Regions from separate parts of the Janthinobacterium sp. PSPC3-1 genome, predicted to be linked through region 1. Evidence: predicted binding sites of a transcription regulator. Region 1 holds the regulator's gene; each other region holds the start of a gene.

Region 1 (3,266 bases):
GCGTAACTGAGCCGGAAAAATGGGCGCAAAAAAGGGCGCGAAGATAAAACAGCGCGCCCTTAGTTGATCACAACAATCTGGAGCGGCAGGCCTAGACGGCGGCGGCTTCTTCAGGAGTGTTGTCTGGCAGATGCTTGATCGCCTCTTTACCGTGCCCTTGCACTTTGGTTTTGTACTTCATCACTTGCCGGTCCAGCTTGTCGATCAGGCTGTCGATCGCGGCATACAGGTCTTGCGCCAGGCTTTCCACGTAGACGGTCTTGCCGCTCAGTCGCAGATTCACTTCGGCCTTCTGGCGTTTTTCTTTCTCTTTGAGGTTGTCGACGGTCAGAATCACGGCAATATCGATAACGTGATCGAAATGGCGTTTCACGCGCTCCAGTTTGGTTTGTACGTATTCACGGATGGCTGGTGTCACTTCGAGATGATGTCCGCTGATGGTGAGATTCATACACACTCCTAAAGATGATCGGGTTCGTGCGGTGTCCATCGTTCCGGCCCGCAGAGGAACCGAAAAAACTACAAAGACTTACGCAGACTCACTGGCGGAATTTTCAACGCTTCCCGGTATTTGGCAACAGTACGTCGCGCAATCACCATGCCTTGTTCCCCCAGCATGTCCGCAATCTTACTGTCGGATAAAGGATTTTTAGGGTTCTCTGCTCCTGTCAATTGCACGATCAAGGCCCGTATCGCCGTCGATGACGCCTCCCCTCCTGCTTCGGTGGCGACGTGGCTGCCAAAGAAATACTTCAACTCAAACATTCCATGCGGGGTCAGCATGTACTTTTGGGTTGTTACCCGCGAGATAGTACTCTCGTGTAAACCCAGTGTATCAGCTATTTCGCGAAGCACAAGTGGCCGCATGGCAACTGCGCCGTGCGAGAAAAAATCCTTTTGCCGTTCCACGATCGCCTGCGCCACGCGCAGGATGGTGTCGAAGCGCTGGCGCATGTTCTTGATCAGCCACTTGGCTTCCTGCAACTGCGCACCCATGCCGCCTTCGCCCTTGCCCTGCTTGAGCAGGTTGGCGTACATGGCGTTCACGCGCAGGCGCGGCATGACGTCATTGTTGAGCGATACCTGCCAGCCATTGCGGGCCCGCTTGACCACCACGTCCGGCACCACGTAATCGGACACGTCGGAAGCGAACACGGCGCCCGGATGCGGGTTGCACAAGCGAATCACGGTCTGTGCTTCGCGCAAGTCTTCATCGTCGCAGTCGAGGGCTTTCTTGAGCTTGTTGAAGTCGCGCTGGGCGAACCAGGTCAGGTGTTTCTCGACGATGTTCAAGGCCATGCGCCGCGTCACCAGCGCCACCTGCGGCAAGCGTTTGATCTGCAGCGCCAGGCATTCGGACGCATTGCGCGCACCCACGCCGGCCGGGTCGAAACTTTGCAGCAGCGACAGCGCCGTGCGCAGCTCATCCGCATCGACTTCCAGTTCTTCCGGCAGGCGCGCCAGGATATCGTCGAGCGGCTCTTCCAGGTAGCCATTGTCGTCGAGCGCATCGATGATCAATTCCACCAGCGCGCGGTCGCGCAGCTCCAGCACGGTCACGCGCATCTGTTCCATCAGGTGTTCGCGCAAGGTGCAGTGATGGGCCTCCAGTTGCGGACGGGAATCCTCGTCATCGGGCGCCTTGCCGCGGCTGGCCTCGTTCCAGTCGCTGTCGCCGCCCTCGGACGCGGCCGTGCTCTCGCCGCCATCGCCGTCAAACGACTCCGCTTCGGCGGCTGGCGCCGGCGCTTCCTGGCCCGGCGGCGCCGGTGGCGCTTCGCCGGGGGCGGCGGTCGAACTCAGGGCGCCATCGGACAGCAGGCGCAGCGAGCGGTCGAGCGGATCGTCGAGCCGTTCCAGCAAGGGATTATCGGTCAGCAATTGCTCCAGCTCCTGGTGCAATTCCAGCGTGGACAGTTGCAGCAGGCGTATCGATTGCTGTAATTGCGGCGTCAGTGCCAGGTGCTGCGAGGTGCGCAGTTGCAGGGATTGTTTCATTGGCTTACATGCGGAAGTGTTCGCCCAGATACACCCGGCGTACCGACTCGTTGGCGATGATGTCGTCGGGCCGGCCCGACGCCAGCACCGAGCCCTGGTTGATGATGTAGGCGCGGTCGCAGATGCCCAGCGTTTCGCGCACATTATGGTCGGTGATCAGCACGCCGATATTGCGTTCCTTCAAAAACCGCACGATGCGCTGGATTTCGATCACGGCGATCGGATCGACGCCGGCGAACGGTTCGTCGAGCAGCACGAAACGCGGGTCGGTGGCCAGCGCGCGGGCGATTTCCACGCGGCGCCGCTCGCCGCCCGACAGCGACAGCGCCTGGTTTTCGCGCAGCTTTTCAATTTGCAAGTCGGCCAGCAGTTTGTCGAGGCGTTCTTCGATTTCGGCCTTTTTCAGGGGCCGGCCGTCGACTGTCTGGATTTCCAGCACGGCGCGGATATTGTCTTCCACCGTCAGCTTGCGAAACACCGACGCTTCCTGCGGCAGGTAGGACAGGCCCATCTGCGCGCGGCGGTGGATCGGCAGGCTGGAAATGTCGACGCCGCTGATATCGATGGTGCCGCCATCGGACGGCACCAGGCCGACGATCATGTAGAACGAGGTGGTCTTGCCGGCGCCGTTCGGACCCAGCAGGCCCACCACTTCGCCGCATTCGACTTGCAGCGACACATCATGCACGACTTGCCGCTTGCCATAGGTTTTCTGCAGCCCCCGCACGATCAGGGTGCTGCCGCAACGTACATTATTGTCCATTATTTCTTCCCTGGCGCAGGCGCGGCGGGGGCTTTCTCCGCCGCCGGCTTGTTCTTCGGCTGGATCACCATGCGCACGCTGCCGGCGCCGGGGGAACTGGTGCCGCTGTCGCTGTTTTCCATATTGAATAATTCATTGCGGCTGTCATACGAAATGAAGGCGCCGTTGGCCACGTCGGTCGGCTTGACGCCTTGCAGGCGCGTCAGCTTGGCCTTGGAAAACAGTTTCACGACTTCCGTCTTGTTGTTGTATTCCACCCGTTCCGCTTCGCCTTCCACCCACAGGTCGCCTTCGCCGTCGCGCTTCTGGCGAAAGGTGGCCAGCTTGCCCGCCTCGCCCCAGAAAGTGATGAACTGGTAGCCCTGCGGATCTTCCGTGATCAGGGCGCGCCCCGCCTTCATGGTCAGGGTGCCCTTCACCAGCACCACGTCGCCGGTCAGGGTGCGGGTCTGCTTGATGTCATCGACCTGGCCGCGCTGGGCGGTGATGACGGCTTCCTTGTCCG
Region 2 (3,266 bases), on a different contig from region 1:
CCGGCCACGGTGCTCAATGGCGCGCCAGTCTACGCCAACGACAACACGCTGACGCCGGCCGACAGCAGCGGCATGTTCTACGCCGTCAACACCATGCAGCCGGCTTTCCAGCCCAGCAGCAATGCACCGGCGTCCGGCGACAGCAGCAAGCTGTATGCCGATACCACCAAGGCCAATACCTTGCCGCAGCAGACGCAGACGAATATTGGCGACTTGTTATCCGGAAAGAACATCGACTGGGCCTGGTATGCGGGCGCCTGGAAGGACACCACGGCGCTGGCCACGGCCAGTGCGCGCGGCAGCAGTTTCCCGAGCCCACCAAACTTCCAGTTCCACCACCAGCCGTTCAATTATTTCGCCAGCATGGACCCGGTCAAGGCGCCCGCCTACCGCGCTGCCCACTTGCGCGATTTCGACAGCCAGTTCATGACGGATGCGGCCGCCGGCAAGCTGCCGCCGGTGACCTTCTACAAGCCGCAGGGCAATTTGAACCAGCACGCCGGTTACGCCAGCGTGGCCGATGGCGACGCGCATATCGCCAGCGTCATCGCGCAGTTGAAAAAGAGCCCGCAGTGGAAGAACATGCTGGTGATCGTCACCTACGATGAAAACGGCGGCTTCTATGACCATGCCGCGCCACCGAAGGGCGACCGCTGGGGTCCCGGCACGCGCGTGCCGGCGATTTTGGTCTCGCCGTACGTGAAGAAGGGCCTGGTCGACCATACGCAATACGACTCGGCCTCGATCCTGCGCGCGATTACCCACCGCTTCTCGCTGCCGGTGCTTGACGGCTTGAGCACGCGCGACAAGGCACTGGTCGCCAATGGCGGCAAGCCGATGGGCGACTTCAGCGCGGCGCTGGCCTTGCTGCCGCAGGAGTAAAACCTAGCCCTTGCGGCTGTCGAGCCATTCCTGGCCGCCGGCCGCCAGGGCGACGGCGATCACTTTTTCCGGCAGGCTGTAGACGGTGGCCCAGCTGGCGCGGCCGTCCGCCGTATTGGCCGGAAAGCTGTGCGTCTCGATCGGCCAGTGATATTTGCGTTTCAATGCCTTGACGATGGCGGCCAGCGAGACGCGGCCCTGCAGGGGTTCGGCGCCGGACTGGTCGCGGTTCGACAGCAGCACGGCGAGGACCTGGCCGCGGCCCGTGCGCGCGCCGGGAAAGGTGGGGGTTTTGTTTGCCATCGCCTATTTTTGCACAGTGTCGGTGTTTCTTACAGTCAGCGCATTTCCCTTCAGTTCGCTTTACGCAAGTCCTTGATTCGACTTGGATTTTTTTGTTTGGCACGCAAGCTGCTTATCAACGTCGACAGCGACACTCGGATACCCCTTCTGAATGTCCCCGACTGAACCGACCATGATAACGAGGCTGCGATGAACGTCGATCACCCACGAAGCAAAACCCTAGGCCTGTTCGCCGCGCTCGCCGCAGCCGGTTTGCTGGCCGCCGGCCAGGCGCAGGCCGGCGCGTATGGCCTGGCCGTCAACGATATCAACAATTTCCGCATCACCACCAGCGCCGGCACCCTGTCGCTGACGGGCGCCAACCGCAACGCCAGCGACAGCACGTATTTTGAAAATGCCGCCGCCGTCAATCCGCGTGCCGTCAACACCGGCCCCGCCGCCAATGCCGATGTGCTGCAGGTATGCGCCGGCGGTGGTTGTAGCGGCCTGCCACAAAACAACTATGCGCACAGCACGGTGCTGGAGTTTGCACGCGGCGACGCCCATTCCTTCGGCAATATGCTGACCACCGCCGGCGCCACCATGCGGGCCGTGTCGGAAGCGCAGCGCGATACGGTGGGCGCCGCCTCGTCGACGGCGGGCGATACGCTGACGGGCTCGGTCAACCTGACCTTGTCGAGCGCCGGCTTCATCACCTTCAGTTTCATGGCGCGCCGCGACCTGCGCAGCAGCGTGACGACCCTGGGCGACAAGTCGAATGTGTCGATCATGGATATCTTCAGCATTTCCTGCAATGCCGGCAGCCCCGCCGGCTGCGCCGCGCGCGCCAACGCCGACGGCATCGTGTTCCAGTTCGCGCCCGATGGCGACGCCAACAATGGCAGCGACGTGAACGGCAACCACACCACCGGCAGCCTCGATCCGTTCAGCATGAACGTGACGGCGGGCACCAACGATCCGCGCACCTCGCGCACGTTCACTAACGACTTTGCGCTGTTTTCGCTGACCTCGAATTTTGCCTTGCCGGCCGGCAGCTACACCCTGAACTTTTCCAAGTCCACCCGCACCGATATCGTCGTGGTGCAGCAAGTCCCGGAGCCCGGTACCCTGCTGCTGCTGGGCATCGGCCTGGCGGCGCTGGCGAGCACGCGCCGGCGCCAGGCTTGCACTGCATAATGGACTACCCGAGCCGCGCCAGCGCCTGGCGCGCCAGTTCCAGCTGCTGCACATAGTAGCGGTGCAGCACGGCCGGATCGATATCGCGCCCGAGGATCAGCCGCAGTTCGCTGGCAGGGCAATCGGCGGCGGCGAATTCGATATTGCCGCCCAGCTGGCGGGCCAGCTGGCGCGCCGCCTGCCGCTGCGCCGGCCGGTATTCCACGCGCGTGCGGGCCACCCGGAACGACGAGGCGTTAGCCGTACGAACCACCTGCAAGTCACTGCCGGCCAGGCTGCGCGCCAGCGCCGCCGCCATGCCCGGCTTGCCATTTCCATTGAGAATTTCCAGCCGCAGGCGCGGCGCGTCCGGCGGGCTGGCCGCCGCCACACGCTGCAGCACCGCCATGCCGGCACTTTGCGTAATGTCGATGCGGTCCATCACCGGCGCCACCGGCGCGGGCACCGGCATGGCCTCGGCCTCGGCCCGGACGCGCGGCACCTCGCGTGCCTGCAGGCTGTGCGCCTGGTCCTGCATGCGCGCCGCCCGTTCGTGCTGCCCCAGCCTGGCCAGCACCTGCGCCAGCTGTTGCCAGGCCAGCGCATTGCGCGGGTCGAGCAGGCAGGCTTTTTCCAGCACCGTCACGGCGTCGGCATCGCGCCCTGCCAGCCTGTAAGCATGACCCAGGTTGCGCAACAGATAGGCATGGCGCGGCTCCCGCAGCGCGCCGCCGGCCAGCAGGGCCTCCCAGATGGCGATGGCCTGCCGCACTTCGCCACGCTGCGCATGCAGCACGGCCTGGCCATTGCGTTCGGCAGGATCAACGGGAAACGCGACCGGGACCGGGACCGGGACCGGGACCGGGACCGGGACCGGGCCAGGATCGGTGACGGGGCTGGCGCAGGCGCCCAGCAAGATACAAGCG
Region 3 (3,266 bases), on a different contig from region 1:
GCGCGCATGACCAGCTACGGCCCGGAACAGGTGATCCAGGAATACCAGATCTTCCGCGACTGCTTTGCCGACGCGGCGCTGGCGGCAGGCCTGCCCTTGCGGCGCCGCGACTGGGCCATCCTGCACGCCTCGATCGACATCGCCATCCGCGATGCGATACGCGAATTCACGGCCATGCACGACAGTTTCCAGCGCCGCATCGCCGCCGGCCTGTCGCACGACATGCGCAACCCGCTGTCGGTGATACTGATCAGCGCGCAATTGCTGCAACGCCAGGCCGGGCTGGAGCCGGAAAAAGTGGCGGACCTGACGCAGCGCATCGTCGACCATGGCAAGCGGCTCGACACCATGATCGAGGAATTGCTCGACACACTCAGCTATCACCGGGGCCAGCAACTGCCCTTGGTGCTGACGCAATTCGACCTGCTGCCGCTGGCGCAGTCCGTCTGCGGCCAGGTCAATCTGCAGCAGCCGGGCAAATGCCGCGTGACGGGCACGGGCGTCATGGGCTGGTGGTGCGAAAATTCGCTGCGCCGCGCGCTGGAAAACCTGCTCGGCAATGCCGTCAAGTACGGCGATGACGGCGTCATCGAGTTGCGGCTGGAGCAGGCGCACGGGCGCGTGATCGTTACCGTACACAATAGCGGACCGGCCATTGCCGAAGAGCAGATGACGCGCATCTTCGATTATCTGCGGCGCGACAACCACGCGCCCGCACCGGGCTGGGGCATCGGCCTGCCTTATGTGCAGAATGTGGCCGAGAGCCATGGCGGCAGCGTCGCCGTCGACAGCGCGCCCGCCACCGGCACTTCCTTCATCCTCGACCTGCCCGTCGACTGCCGTCCTTACGTCCAGCCGGCCGCCTGATTCCCGGCCTGCGGCAGCCCCAATACCGCCCGTCTCGCCATTCCCGGCGCACCAATGCGGTGCAGCGCACACATTGGTGCATTAATAATGGTCTTTTCTGTCATATTCTCTCTGGCACGCTTCGTGCTGAGGTAATGTTACAACCAGGCTCTAGGGGAAATCATAATATGGCGAATTTTTTCAATGAAATGACGGCAGATGCGTTGGGTACCGAAAGCAAGGTGCGTGAACATTATCGTGAATTCCATCAATGGCTGGAGCAGCAATCGCCGGAGACCATCGCCCGCAAGCGGGCCGAGGCCGACCTGACGTTTCGCCGCGTGGGCATCACGTTCGCCGTGTATGGCGACGATGCCGGCACGGAACGCCTGATTCCGTTCGACACGATTCCCCGGATTATTCCCGCCGACGAATGGGCGCAGATGCAAACCGGCCTGGTGCAGCGGGTCAAGGCCCTGAACATGTTCATCCATGATATCTATCATGAGCAGAACATCATCAAGGCTGGCATCGTCCCCGCCGAGCAGATCTACAAGAACGCCCAATATCGCCCGGAAATGCAGGGCATCTCGGTCGCCTCCGATATCTATGCGCATATCGCCGGCGTCGATATCGTGCGCGCCGGCCAGGGCGAATTCTATGTGCTGGAAGACAATCTGCGCGTGCCGTCCGGTGTGTCCTATATGCTGGAAGACCGCAAGATGATGATGCGGCTGTTCCCGGAACTGTTCGCGCGCAATCGCATCGCCCCGGTCGACCATTACCCGGACATGCTGCTCGACAACCTGCGTTCGGTGGCGCCGATGGGCGTCGACGACCCGACCGTGGTGGTGATGACGCCGGGCATGTACAACTCGGCCTATTTCGAACATGCCTTCCTGGCCCAGCAGATGGGCGTGGAGCTGGTCGAAGGCAAGGATCTGTTCGTCAACGACAATTCGGTCTACATGCGCACCACGCGCGGACCGAAACGGGTGGACGTGATCTACCGCCGCGTCGACGACGATTTCCTCGATCCGCTGGCCTTCCGCTCGGACTCCTCGCTGGGCGTGCCTGGCCTGCTGTCGGTGTACCGCGCCGGCAGGGTCACCCTGGCCAACGCGATCGGCACCGGCGTGGCCGACGACAAGTCGATCTACCCGTTCGTGCCCGACATGATCAAGTTCTACCTGTCGGAAGAACCGATCCTCAACAACGTGCCGACCTACCAGTGCCGCAAATCGGCCGACCTCAGCTACGTGCTGGCCAACCTGCCCAAGCTGGTGGTCAAGGAAGTGCACGGCGCCGGCGGCTACGGCATGCTGGTGGGGCCGGCCTCGACCACTGCGCAGATCGAGGATTTCCGCCAGCGCCTGCTGGCCAACCCCAGCGGCTATATTGCCCAGCCCACGCTGGCCCTGTCGGCCTGCCCCACCTATGTGGAATCGGGCATCGCGCCGCGCCATATCGATCTGCGCCCCTTCGTGTTGTCGGGCAAGACCATCTCGATGGTGCCGGGCGGGCTGACCCGCGTGGCGCTGGGCGAAGGCTCGCTGGTGGTCAATTCCTCGCAAGGGGGTGGCACCAAGGATACCTGGGTACTGGAAAAATCTTTCGCTGGAGACAAATAATGCTGAGCCGCACCGCCGATCACCTGTTCTGGATGGCCCGCTACACCGAACGCGCCGAAAACACGGCCCGCATGCTCGACGTCAACATGCAGACCTCGATGCTGCCGCAATCGCAGGAAGACGCCGAGCAAGGCTGGCGCGCCACCTTGGGCATTTCCGAACTGCAAAGCGCCTACGATGCCAAGTACGGCCGCTTCCATACGCGCGACGTGCTCGACTTCATGGTGCGCGATCCGAACAATCCGTCGTCCATCCTCGCCTGCCTGACGGGCGCCCGCGAAAACGCGCGCGCCGTGCGCGGTACGTTGACCACCGAAGTGTGGGAAACCCAGAACGCCACCTGGCTCGACCTGCAGAAACGATTGAAAAGCAATCTGCTGGAAACCGACCCGAGCGCCTTTTTCGAATGGGTCAAGTACCGCTCGCATCTGTCGCGCGGCGTGACCCTGGGCACCATGCTGAAAGATGAAGCGATTCACTTCATTCGCCTGGGCACTTTCCTGGAACGGGCCGACAATACGGCGCGCATCCTGGACGTGAAGTTCCATGGCGCCAAGGATGCGTCGAAAGACATCGCCCAGCGCGACTTTTATTACTGGGCGGCGCTGCTGCGCTCGGTATCGGGATTCGAGATTTACCGCAAGGTCTACCGCGACGTGATCACGCCCGAACGCGTGGCCGAGCTGCTGATCCTGCGTGGCGACATGCCCCGTTCGCTGCTGGCCTGCATGGATGACGTGGTCGACAATCTGCACCATATCCGCAACGACGTGTCGGCCGATACCGAGC
Region 4 (3,266 bases), on a different contig from region 1:
ATCGTCAGCGAATGTGGCGCCATCGATTCACGGCCGTAACCGACACGTTTGCCGATCATGATCGCGCCAACCAGGCCAGCGACGGCGGCGTTGATGTGCACCACGGTGCCGCCGGCGAAGTCCAGCGCGCCTTTTTGATAGATCCAGCCTGCCTTGGCGGCTTCGACAGCCACCGAAGCGGCGTCGGTGATCATGTCAGGACCGGTCCAGAACCACACCATGTGGGCCGCTGGCAGGTAGGCAAAGGTGAACCACAGCACTACAAAAGCCAGCACGGCGGAAAACTTGGCGCGCTCGGCAAAGGCGCCGACGATCAGTGCGCAGGTAATCGCTGCAAACGTGCCCTGGAAGGCGACGAAGACGAACTCGGGGATGACCACGCCCTTGCTGAAGGTGGCGGCAACGGCGAAGGTGCTGGTAGCGGGATCCCAGATGCCGTTCAGGAAGGCGCGCGCAAAGGTGCCGAAGAACGCGTTGCCTTCGGTAAAGGCCAGCGAGTAGCCATAGATGCACCACAACACCACCACCAGAGCAAACACCACGAATACCTGCATCAGGACCGACAGCATGTTCTTGGAACGTACCAGGCCGCCGTAGAACAGGGCCAGGCCAGGAATCGTCATCAGGATCACCAGGATGGCGCAGACCATCATGAAACCGGTATCGCCTTTATTCGGCACCGGTGCGGCGGCGGGCGCGGCGGCGGGTGCCGGGGCAGCGGCTGTGGCGGCGGCCGGGGCAGGCGCCGCAGCTGGCGGAACGGCCAATGGCGCCACTTCCGGTGTCGCCACGGCAGCGGTGGTGGCAGCGGCCACCGGTTCGGTTTTTGCAGGTGCATCGGCAAAGCTTGGCGCGGAGACGCCAAATGCAAACAGACAGGCTACCCCAGCTAGCAATTTTGTTATATTTTTACGCATCAATATTCCCCTTAGAGCGCTTCGTTGCCGGTTTCACCGGTACGGATTCGGATGACTTGTTCCAGAGTGGTCACGAAAATCTTGCCATCGCCGATTTTACCGGTACGCGCGGCACCTTCGATCGCTTCGATGGCCTGGTCGACGATGGCGTCATCGACGGCCGCTTCGATCTTGGTTTTTGGCAGGAAATCGACCACGTACTCGGCGCCACGGTACAGTTCCGTGTGACCTTTCTGACGGCCAAAACCCTTCACTTCCGTGACGGTAATGCCTTGCACATTAATAGCCGACAAGGCTTCACGCACTTCGTCCAGCTTGAAGGGCTTGATGATCGCGGTAATCATTTTCATGGCAATCTCGCTTAAAAAGTTTTGGAAACAGACAATACCAGGCCGGTTTTGGCCAGGTTCTTGCCATTCGGCGCGAACGATTCGATATTCGCCTTGACGGCTGCCAGCGACACGGTGGCCACGCCGAAGTCTTTCGTCACGCCGATCTTGAAATCGTTATAGCTGAGGGAATTGTTATGCTCCACCTTCTGACGTCCTGCATGCAGATTCAACATGTAGCCGTCATGCACTTCGACATTGGCGCCGACGTCGAGGTAACCGCTGTTCTTGCTGTCAGCCACGCCGAACAGATTGGTGGTCGAGTGCGAGTACTTGATGTAGACCGGGCCAAAACCGACCTGGCCATACAGCTCGAAAGTGTTGGCGTTGGTGCTCAGGCCATTCGACGGGTAGAAATAATACAGGCCGCCCACATCGTAGCTGACGCCATCGGTGATATCACCGCGCTTGCCGCCGTAGACATCCCATTCGATATTCGTGTCACCACCACCGTCCTTGATCCACTTGATGCTCGACAGCCAGGTACCAACGTACAGACCGGTCGGATTGTGCGTGTAGTCGGCACCGCCGCTGATGGCCGGTTTCAAACGCGTTTGCGACACGCCACGATAGCGGTAGTCGGTGGTCAGGGCAACGTTGTACGCCACCACATTGTCAGGTACTGCCTCGGCTGCGGCTGGAGCCGCGGCCGCTTCCTGCGCCATGGCAGTGCCACACATGGCGGACATGGCAAATGCCAGCGTAGCTGCTACAGTCATGCTCTTGGACAGATTCTTCATGGCGATTCCCTTTTATTGAACTTTTAAAGCGGTTGAGGTTTAAAATCTGGTCTGGCGATCACAAAGCGTTCATTAACTCTTTAGCAGAATGCGTGCCAGCTTCATTGCCACCTTGACAGCTGCATTTCCGTCCATACATACCTTGCAAGCCCCTGGAAATACGCAACCTAGCTGAGGAATCTTGTTGAACCGCCCACTTTCGCACCACATTAAAGCTGACGTGCACCGCAATGGTGCGACGCACGTGCAGCACCACTAAGGACATACCATGGACATGAATACTTTCTTTAACGATTTGCAGGGCAAGATCCACCAGGCTATCGAAAATTCGCCGGCCAAGGATATCGAGAAGAATGTGAAGTCGATGATGACCCAGGGCTTCGCCCGCCTGGATCTGGTCACGCGCGAGGAATTCGATATCCAGGCGCAAGTGCTGGCCAAGACGCGCGCCAAACTCGATGCGCTGGAACTGCGCGTGATCGAACTCGAAGCACGCCTGAACGACAGCAAGACAGTCAATGTCAGCAAGGCGCTGTAAAGCAGCAAAGCACCAGTACTGGCGAACGTCAAGCGCCACGCCAGGGCAAGCACTAGACTGATCCTGCCCGCGCACCGCGGTGCAGGGAGATGGCATGAGCCTGGCAGTCTTGAAAAGCCGCGCACTGGCTGGCATGGAAGCACCCGAGGTCAATGTCGAGGTACACCTCGCCAACGGCCTGCCTTCGTTTACCATCGTGGGCCTGCCCGATACCGAGGTCAAGGAGTCGCGCGACCGCGTGCGTGCGGCGCTGCAAAATTGCGGCTTCGAGATGCCAGCCCGGCGCATCACGGCCAACCTGGCACCAGCCGACCTGCCGAAAGAATCGGGGCGCTTCGACCTGCCAATCGCGCTGGGCATCCTGGCCGCTTCGGGCCAGCTGCCCGCCGAACAATTACATGAATATGAATTTGCCGGCGAGCTGTCGCTGTCGGGACAGTTGCGGCCCATCCGTGGCGCGCTGGCGATGACGTTTGCCATGCAGCGCGGCAAGAGTGGCGCGCCGCGCGCCTTCATTTTGCCGCACGCAAATGCCGACGAAGCGGCGCTGGTGCCGAACGCCAGCATTTATCCGGCGCACAGCCTGCTCGAAGTGTGCGCCCATTTCGCCGCGCGCGACCAGCGCACCGCCCTGCAGCGGCACCAGCCGACCTTGCTGGCGCCACATTTTTCCTATCCCGAC

Evidence for each region. The regulator sigma-54, encoded in region 1, starts transcription at its own class of promoters, with help from an activator protein. The targets are predictions, from matches to a motif close to TGGCANGNAANCTGCTTT.
Region 2: ACP7B7_RS14095 (EDSAP-1 family PEP-CTERM protein) is a predicted target of sigma-54. The motif match lies at 1,283-1,300, and genes of this name have one in related genera.
Region 3: ACP7B7_RS18605 (circularly permuted type 2 ATP-grasp protein) is a predicted target of sigma-54. The motif match lies at 980-997, and genes of this name have one in related genera.
Region 4: ACP7B7_RS25265 (TorF family putative porin) is a predicted target of sigma-54. The motif match lies at 2,127-2,144, and genes of this name have one in related genera.

Annotation. Positions count from the first base shown of each region.
Region 1 is NZ_JAFCTQ010000002.1:271,817-275,082, forward strand. It holds gene rapZ (RNase adapter RapZ) at 1-10, shown strand, start outside; gene hpf (ribosome hibernation-promoting factor, HPF/YfiA family) at 92-451, opposite strand; gene ACP7B7_RS03430 (RNA polymerase factor sigma-54) at 520-1,998, opposite strand; gene lptB (LPS export ABC transporter ATP-binding protein) at 2,003-2,761, opposite strand; gene lptA (lipopolysaccharide transport periplasmic protein LptA) at 2,761-3,266, opposite strand, start outside.
Region 2 is NZ_JAFCTQ010000011.1:116,950-120,215, forward strand. It holds gene acpA (acid phosphatase) at 1-882, shown strand, start outside; gene ACP7B7_RS14090 (hypothetical protein) at 886-1,185, opposite strand; gene ACP7B7_RS14095 (EDSAP-1 family PEP-CTERM protein) at 1,375-2,361, shown strand; gene ACP7B7_RS14100 (LytR C-terminal domain-containing protein) at 2,366-3,266, opposite strand, start outside.
Region 3 is NZ_JAFCTQ010000018.1:29,590-32,855, forward strand. It holds gene ACP7B7_RS18600 (sensor histidine kinase) at 1-867, shown strand, start outside; gene ACP7B7_RS18605 (circularly permuted type 2 ATP-grasp protein) at 1,035-2,477, shown strand; gene ACP7B7_RS18610 (alpha-E domain-containing protein) at 2,477-3,266, shown strand, end outside.
Region 4 is NZ_JAFCTQ010000033.1:58,669-61,934, forward strand. It holds gene ACP7B7_RS25255 (ammonium transporter) at 1-917, opposite strand, end outside; gene ACP7B7_RS25260 (P-II family nitrogen regulator) at 929-1,267, opposite strand; gene ACP7B7_RS25265 (TorF family putative porin) at 1,279-1,995, opposite strand; gene ACP7B7_RS25270 (accessory factor UbiK family protein) at 2,315-2,584, shown strand; gene ACP7B7_RS25275 (YifB family Mg chelatase-like AAA ATPase) at 2,679-3,266, shown strand, end outside.